2 regions of the Paenibacillus sp. FSL F4-0125 genome follow, and region 1 is predicted to be linked to the other one. Evidence: a T-box and tRNA genes for the amino acid it is inferred to sense, from the RefSeq annotation. Region 1 holds a T-box; the other holds one or more tRNA genes.
What was found. The T-box of region 1 lies ahead of NST74_RS23425 (valine--tRNA ligase). A T-box ahead of a tRNA ligase gene usually reads a tRNA of that ligase, here a tRNA-Val.

Region 1 (4,433 bases):
GAAATTACGCGCCTGTTCAACCTTTTCCCAGCGGAAACGCAGATCCTGTCCGGCGGTACTTCCGGTAGAAATCATGTAGCGCATTGCATCTGCGCCATACTTCTCGATAACTTCAAGCGGATCTACGCCGTTTCCGAGAGATTTGGACATTTTTTGGCCTTCGGAATCCCGTACCAAACCGTGCATCAATACATCAGAGAACGGTTTTTCTCCGGTAAATTCGAGGGCTGAGAAGATCATCCGCGCTACCCAGAAATAAATAATATCGTAACCTGTTACGAGCACATCGTTCGGATAGTAGCGTTTGAAATCTGCGCTGTTCTCATCCGGCCATCCTAGTGTCGCAAAAGGCCACAGATTAGAGCTGAACCAAGTATCCAATACATCCTCGTCCTGTTTCAGATCGGTTAGACCGCTGATCCGGCGCGCTTCTTCCTCGTCATTTGCCACAACCAGTTCACCAGTAGACTCGGAATACCATGCTGGAATTCGATGTCCCCACCACAGCTGACGGGAAATACACCAATCGCGAACGTTCTCGATCCAATTCAGGTAAGTTCTCTCGAAACGGTCCGGTACAAAGTTAACCCCGTTCCCATCCTTCTGTGCGTTTATGGCAGCTTCAGCCAGTGGCTGCATCTTCACGAACCATTGTGTGGACAAGTAGGGTTCAACAACGGCTCCAGAGCGTTCACTGTGTCCTACTTGATGCACATGATCTTCGATATTGATCAGCACACCTTGCTCCTTCAGGTCAGCAGTAATGGCCTTACGACATACACTCCGGTCTTGACCTTGATATGGTCCTGCTTCTTCATTCATCGTACCGCTCTCATCCATTACGTTAATCTGCGGTAAGTTGTGACGTTGCCCCATCTCGAAGTCATTCGGGTCATGAGCTGGTGTAATCTTAACCGCACCACTACCAAACTCTTTGTCTACATAATCATCAGCGATAATCGGAATCTCACGGCCAATAATCGGCAGGATCAACGTTTTGCCGATCAGATCTTTATAACGATCGTCTTCCGGATGAACAGCAACCGCCGTATCGCCCAGCATCGTCTCCGGACGTGTAGTCGCTACTGTAATAAATCCACTACCGTCTTTGAGCGGGTAACGCAGGTGATACAAGTGACCGTTAACTTCTTTATATTCAACCTCGATATCCGACAATGCTGTGCGAGCCGCCGGGTCCCAGTTGATGATACGTTTCCCACGGTAGATCAAGCCTTTATTGTAAAGCTTAACGAATACCTCACGTACAGCCTTCGACAACCCTTCATCCAAGGTAAACCGTTCGCGGGAATAGTCAAGGGAAAGCCCCATCTTAGCCCACTGCTCATGAATGGTGTTCGCATATTTATCTTTCCAATCCCATACCTGCTCCAGGAACTTCTCGCGTCCGAGATCATGTCTTGAGATTCCTTGCTCACGCAGCTTTTGCTCTACCTTTGTTTGCGTTGCGATACCGGCATGGTCCGTACCCGGTAGCCAAAGCGTGTCGAAGCCCTGCATCCGTTTCGTACGAATCAAGATGTCCTGAAGCGTAAAATCAAGCGCATGGCCAATGTGCAGCATTCCCGTTACGTTTGGTGGCGGGATTACAATGCTATATGCTTTTGCATCTGGACGTCCGCCTGCACGGAAATATCCACCCTCTGTCCAGTAGGAATACCACTTGGTTTCTGCCGATTTCGGATCATACGTTGTTGGCATTTCATTCTTAGTGTCGTTTGCAGCGGCAGCATCTGCCGCTGTATCTTGCAGGTCCGGCAACTCTGCCGCTGTTAGATTGTTTTGGTCAGCCATTCTCTGATACCTCCACTTGGTTACTTGTAGTTTCTTGTAAAAATATAAGAACGATATACAGAGTGAAACTTATACATTCTTATATTTAAAAAACAAAAAGACCCCTCGTCTCAAAGGACGAAAGGCCATTCTTTCGCGGTACCACCTTTGTTTCGCGCCAATGAAAAATAAACCTACACTTCTCTCACCTTACGGTTCAGAAGCTTAGCGCGACACTCGTACAGATAACGGCTGCTACCGGCCACATCCTAACTTATCTCTCATGCCTATGAAGACAAGCTCAGAAGGGCGACTCCGGGGCGACTTCGGTGGCTGTATCCTACGGAATGTCACAGCACTTGCATTCCGCTCTCTGAAGGGCTGACCGCCTACTCTTCCCGTTCCCAGTCTTTACTTAGATATTGCTTACTCCATAATACATTTTGAGTCATCCCTAGTCAACCTGAATAGGCTTCTACAGCGGGACTATAAGCGGAATTTCGACTTATACTTTCTTATATATGACAAAGGGGCTCTCCAAAAAGTGCGAATGCCACTTATTGAGCAGCTGCTCTTTTTAAGTAATTAGGGAAAAACCCCCTGATTATAGCCGATAATTGCTTTAAATGAATAGGATTAGGGATTTTCTCCCTAAAAAAAGAGGTAATATCTTATTCGTAGGGAAATCAGCTGATTTTCAGGGAGAAATTCCTTAATTATCAGTCTATTGAGCAATTATATCTGAATTATAGGGAGGTTTTCCCTAATTGTTGTCGTCGCGAACCGTTTGCCGAGAATATGATGCTTAAGGTCGTTTAGGTGGGTGGGCACAATTCAAAGAGGTCAGATTCAAGGACAAGTATAAGCTCCTGAATCTGACCCCTTTTTTTTGATTTTTTAGAGAAGAAGAAGCCGTCTATCAGTAAAAAATCTACTGTTGGGACAGCCGCTTTATCTAATCATGTGAGTACGCATTGTAACTCAACTACGGAATGTACAACACTTGCCCTTCTTCTACACTCTGCCCAGACAATCGATTATACATTCCCAGCTCCCGTGCACTTAGCTGATACTTCTCTGCGATCGTATCTAGTGTTTCTTCACGCTGCACGATGCAAAGTCGAACCTTCCGGAACAAGTTAGCGCCATCTGCTCCGGTAATGAATCTGCTCTTCCACTCTGTATTATTTCCCGCTTCTGGAATGATCGCTGCAGCCGATACAGTTCCTTCGGACTGAAGAGCTTCCTGTTCTTTACGAGAACGGCTAGAGCTGAGTAATGAAGAGAAGGTGAGATGTTCTTTCGCTGGAACCTCTGCTTCTTTCTTACTACCTAGCGCAATCTTAAGGTCTTGCTTCTCCTCTGGTTGTGGCACCGTCTCTTGAGAAACAAAGACTTCGTTCGAATTCTCACTGATCGGCTGAGCATTCTCTTCTTGTGCGTGAAGCTCATGGTTTGCCTCTGAAGCGAATACAGCAATGTCCTGCTCTGCCTCAACAGTGGCTGCTGGGACAGCTTTTTCTCTGGAAGCAAAGGTATATTCCGCTTCTTGCTCCTGATCCGCTTCACTCACTTGGCTAACTTGATTCAGCTGTGTAGCCTCAGCTTCCTCATTTTGTGACTCAGCTTTAAACCAGTAATCCGCTATACCTGCTTTGGAATCCTCAGTTTGCGAATCCAGACTATGCGTCCGGGCTTTCGCGCCCTTGTCCTTCTCATGAGCGGATGAGAAATTAACTATAGGGGACGATTGACCCACTCCGCTTGAGACCAGCGGGGCCTCTGTTGCTTCAGCATTCGCTTCTGCATGCTCATGTTCTTCTACAGCAACCTCCGCTGCATCCTCACCAAAGGTCCACTGTGAATTTTCATAAAGCGCATCAGTTTCGTGTTCTTGGTTCTCTGCAGATGCTTCGATTACCCTGTCATCACTGAGAGGGGAATAAGCCACTGTGTACTCTTCCTGCTGCCAGGTCGGTTGTGGTTGAGGCTCCGTACCACCGATTCCCCGCAGGGATAATACGCCTGTTATATTCACAGTACGCATCGTGAGCAGATCAATATCAAAATTCTCGATCTCCACCCCAATATCTTCAATCGAGCTGACGCGTGTAAGCGGAACAGTGATTTCAACGGGAATGGCGTGCTCCAGACGCTGTGTTCGGTCATCTTCGCTCCGGTAGAGTCCGGTAAGCAACAGCTGACCATATAACTCGGCACGATCCTCCCGCTGAATCACCTGGATTTCCGGAAGTAGTTCAACCTCCTCCAGCTCAGCTATTCCCGGAAGCTCTTCCGATAGGTGAATGCGTTCATAAATATCAAACCGCAAGCCGTGGGACTGATCAAACACGGGATATGTCCTCCTTCTTGGCATAATCTTACCCTGAGACAGGCCCAGAGCATAAGCCCAAAATGTTACTCCCCACATGTATATGCTTCAAACAGAAAGGCATGACAACTTTGGCGCACTAACCGGACAGGGTGCTAATTAATTTCATAAATTCAGAGGCTAATCGAACTCTCCTTGTACAGACATACCCTGCTCCGCATGAACAAAGTATTATATGCTTCGTTTGCTAATAGGACATAGATAGATGTTTCTTTCTGAAAAAAATTAGAAATTTATTTACTCTGCGAAA
Region 2 (4,433 bases), 2.5 Mb from region 1:
CGATAGTTGTCTATTATATAAAAATTTGACTAGAAAGAAAAGCCTGAGCATGAGAAACCGTCTTCTGTCTCTGCTCTAATCTACAGTATAGACTTCTTCAGGAATCGAACGATTGTATGTGTCTTGCATCACTGGCGATAATGGAGGGTACTGACCTTTAGGTTTTCCATCTAGATTCGTCATCTCATTGATTTCCATGACTTTTGTTGGCTTGGTCTCGGAGCAACCTACCAAAACCATCAGTAACAACAGACAAACGCCGACTTCCCATTTCATAATTTTAGGCATGGTCATACTCCTTTCACCGTTCAACTGCGGTTATTCTCTTTACAGCTTTGACGGTTCAAGAGTTTTATAAACCATTGAAGAACTTCATTCTCTGATTCTAATCCTTAAAGATTCACATTTCCAATGACATGAACCATGTACATCATCCCTGCCAAAAAACCAGCTATTACAAAATAAGCGATGCCATATTTCCAGCGTGAGCTGGCTGGCACATCGTAATACTTATCATTCTCGTAGACCGTATAGCTAATATCGCAATTCATCTTAAGATGCATCCCATTCTCTAGGGTCACAGGCTCCAGCTGCGAGATACGCACCTTTTCAATTATGCATTGCTGAGGAAGTGTAGCTCTACCAATGTAGTTTAGTTGATCCCATCGCACCCCTACATACTGCTGTCTATCCAAATCACTGTAGGTTGTAAAAGGTAAATCTCTTCTATGCTCTGACCCTGGAATCATGTAGCCTGCATCTCTAAGTGGCTCTACTGGAATTAAGAAACCCTTCGTTACAGAATAAATACGATTGTTAGAACGTCTCTTAACATATTTGTTATACAGATCGTAAGCAAATAACGCCCAAATTATAAAGAATAAGATCGAACGCATATATATGATGATGCCTAAACCGCCCACGAGTCCCACAAGCCACAGCCAACGCGTAACCGCAGTAGCAATACGGCCACCGTCAAGCGGGTGAATCGGCAGCAGGTTAATCAGATTAAGCAAAAAACCTATATAAGCCAAGGAATAGAGTAGCGGACTATCCATGTAATAAGCCGCCCCAAAAACGGCTGTAGCCCCAACGGTTCCCAAAATCGGACCTCCAAAAGCAATATAAGCTTCCGTCTTCGCATCCAGCGGTTGTTTTTTCATTGTGATTAATGCTCCCAAAAACGGTATAAACAGTGGAGCGCTAACTGGAAGCCCGATTCGTTTAGCTGCTATTACATGCCCTAATTCATGGACTAGCAAGAGCAGAACAAAACCCACGGCAAACCCCCACGGATATATCAACGCATACGCCCATATCGAAATTATCATCGAAATTAGCGGCCCGGCTATTTTACCTATTTTCAGAAGGGACAAAATCGCCTTTCCTTTAAACAGGAGCATCGCCGTCCCGCCCCCCAACCATTTCCATGGCGTGGAAGAATTCTTTTTCTGCTCATTTTGCGGCAAGATCTCAAGCTCCTTTTTCTTTCAATTTTTATCCAACGGCTGTACATTACTATCCATTTTATCATAAGCGCTTAAGGAGTATTTCCATAAAAAAGCATTTGGCTAAATATACGGCGCAACTTTTAGAATCGTTTCAGCGTCAAACAAACAGATAATGGATAATTTTTACTATTATTCAAGGGAAGAAAGTGATTCCGCTCCAATACACTACCACCACACACAAAATAACCCGAATTTTATGGTTACCCGATAGGCTAACGCCGTGAACGTTATAGGCTACGAACCATAGACTGTTATCAGGGTTATTCAATTGAGGAGGTTATTTATGGATACAAATGCAAATTTACATCAACAGGTCAGTTGGAATTGTATGAACAAATACGTTGGTATTACAACGACTGACGGTCAGTCCTTTGATGGCTTTATTGCCCATGTAGATCAAAACTATGTTACTCTTGCGGTTCCCAGCAACGAAATGATAGAACGTTTAAACGGAATGCCTACACATGAATCGGCGTATAGACAATTCGGCTTTCGGCCTGGCTTTTTTCCAAGACGCCGCTTCTTTCCACGACGCATCCCTTTTTTCGGAATAAGCGATATATTTCTACTCCCGTTCTTTATCTGAGACGGTGCGAGGGGATGTCAGGGGCATCCCCTTTTCTTATTATTTTAAAGACTATGTAAACTATCATCCCTATAGATTGTAAAAAAAGAATTGCCTTCCTACTCTATCGTATGGTATTATGAAATTCGTCGCAGGACGGTAGCTCAGCGGGAGAGCACTATCTTGACAGGGTAGGGGTCATGGGTTCGAACCCCATCCGTCCTATATCGAAAAGCCTTGAATTTCAAGGCTTTTTTTGTTTTTTATTCACTTATAATTCTATTAAAAACCCCTGTGATACGAATTGGGACTGACCCCCGTTTGTGAGACAGGGATCAAAACACCTTACAAGTTTAAGTAGCCAGTCGCCGGAAATCCATCGGTGACTGGTTATTTAGTTTCGCTTGAATTCGAAATGAGTTATAGTAAATGATGTAGTCTCGAATGGTCTCTACAACGATTGCAGTCGTTGTAGATGTGAGATCTTCGAGGTAGAACGTTTCAGACTTTAGGGTGGAATGAAACGATTCAATGGGGGCATTATCAGCGGGCGTTCCTTTACGGGACATGCTCATGGTAATGCCTTTTCCTTTTACAGCTTCCTGGTACGCAAAGGACGTATACACGCTGCCCTGGTCGCTATGCAGCAACATCTTTTCCTGCTTGGGAAGTTGATTTAATGTATCCAACACCAAAGAGGTATCTTGTTTATCTGCTATACTGTAAGCCACAATCTCACCATTGTACAAGTCTAGAATGCTGGAGAAGTACAACATCTTCCCGCCAAATGGCAAATAGGTAATGTCCGTGACGAGTTTTTGCAGAGGTGCTTCTGCATGAAACTGTCGCTTGAGCAGATTTTCAAAGGAGTGTACAGATTGCCCAGTCACCTTTCGTTTTTTCATCCTCACGCGGCACTGAAGCCCCTCACACTGCATGATCCGCTGGACTCGCTTGTGATTTATACTCTGCTCTATCCGAAGGAGCGCCGTGATTTTCCGGTACCCGTAGCGGAATTTATGACGGATGCAAAGCTCCCGGATTTTCTCCACCACTTTGTCTGTATGCTTTGTCTCCACAGCTGCTTTCCAGCGGTAGTAAGTCGTTCTTGCGATTCCGAGCCATCTACAAGCCTCAGACACCGTCACTTCGTTTCGAATGGATTCGATCCAGGCAATAACGGCCTCTGGTTCCACCTCCTCTCCAACTCCTCGTACTTTTTTAGCAGTTCTAATTGTTGTTTTAAGAATCGGTTCTCTGCCTTTACTCTTTCGAGCTCCGAAGAGTCCTCCGGACCTTTTCCATAGCTGTACTGTTTACCCACCGGCTGCTGCAAACGATGCCGTTCACCATTTCGATTCCATCTCATCCATGTCTTTAGCTGTGTCTTATTCCGTATTCCGAGCTGCTCCATAACCTCTTTCACAGGTACGCCTGCTAATCTCATTTCTATAGCTTTCATCTTTATTTCCACGGGATAACTTACTCTGGTTGCCAATGCAAAAACACCTCCAAGATGATCTCCTTATCTTACGACAAGGTTCCATTCTTTTGAAGGTGTTTTGATTTGTCTCACGTTATGGGGTCAGTCCCTTATAGGTTGATGGGGTATTTTATTAAAATGGAAATTTAGTAAGCGAGAATATTAAGAGTACCATCCCAACAATCGAAGATAGAGCAGCCATTTTATCTTTAGTTTTAATATAGGTAGCTCCTCCATTAAAAATCAGAGCTCCACACATCCCCATCATTGTCCAAGACATGATCGCTTGATCCTGACCGCGGAAAAATAGTATTGCCAGAATGATTGTTGCTGCACTAAATAGAATACCGAACAGCCTTAGTGCTTTCAGCAAAAAATCCCCTCCCGAAATATAATGGGCTAATGAATTTGCAGCTTACTCGATATTACAAGGAAAAATGTAGCCAATGGGCCACAAAGTAAAGAAATTAAAAACCAGTTTAATCCACTCCTATTTTTACCTTGTGCTAACCCAGCATTTATTAATGCTAATGTACCCCATCCAACAAAATACCCGTTATCCATCACGCACACGACCTTTCAACATCATTTTATAGGAATACGAATATCCAATATAATGGTTTCATCATAAGCAAATGTTGCAGGGATTTGTTATACATGCTGAAATTTCAACAACTACTTTATTCTTGTGGCAATAAGCTGGATCGTTTCATCAGAGTCTTTTACAAGACATTTCAAAGTAATGCCCAGGACAAGTGAAAATAAAGAGATCATAAAACAAATGACTGTAATCATTGCTCCTCTTAAGTCATTTGTGAAATTATAACGCAAGATTTCTGAGAAGCTGCTAGTAGAAAAGAAAATTATAGTCATA

Region 2: it has a tRNA-Val gene. The T-box ahead of NST74_RS23425 (valine--tRNA ligase) is inferred to sense a tRNA for this amino acid. The anticodon was not compared.

Annotation. Positions count from the first base shown of each region.
Region 1 is NZ_JBBOZJ010000001.1:5,260,057-5,264,489, forward strand. Features, by position in the region: gene NST74_RS23425 (valine--tRNA ligase) at 1-1,719, opposite strand, end outside; T-box leader at 1,923-2,206, opposite strand; gene NST74_RS23430 (LysM peptidoglycan-binding domain-containing protein) at 2,777-4,144, opposite strand.
Region 2 is NZ_JBBOZJ010000001.1:2,751,422-2,755,854, reverse strand. Features, by position in the region: gene NST74_RS11885 (hypothetical protein) at 76-288, opposite strand; gene NST74_RS11880 (site-2 protease family protein) at 393-1,469, opposite strand; gene NST74_RS11875 (hypothetical protein) at 1,795-2,097, shown strand; tRNA gene NST74_RS11870 (tRNA-Val) at 2,230-2,301, shown strand; one part of gene NST74_RS11865 (IS3 family transposase) at 2,430-3,286, opposite strand; one part of gene NST74_RS11865 (IS3 family transposase) at 3,286-3,574, opposite strand; gene NST74_RS11860 (hypothetical protein) at 3,693-3,932, opposite strand.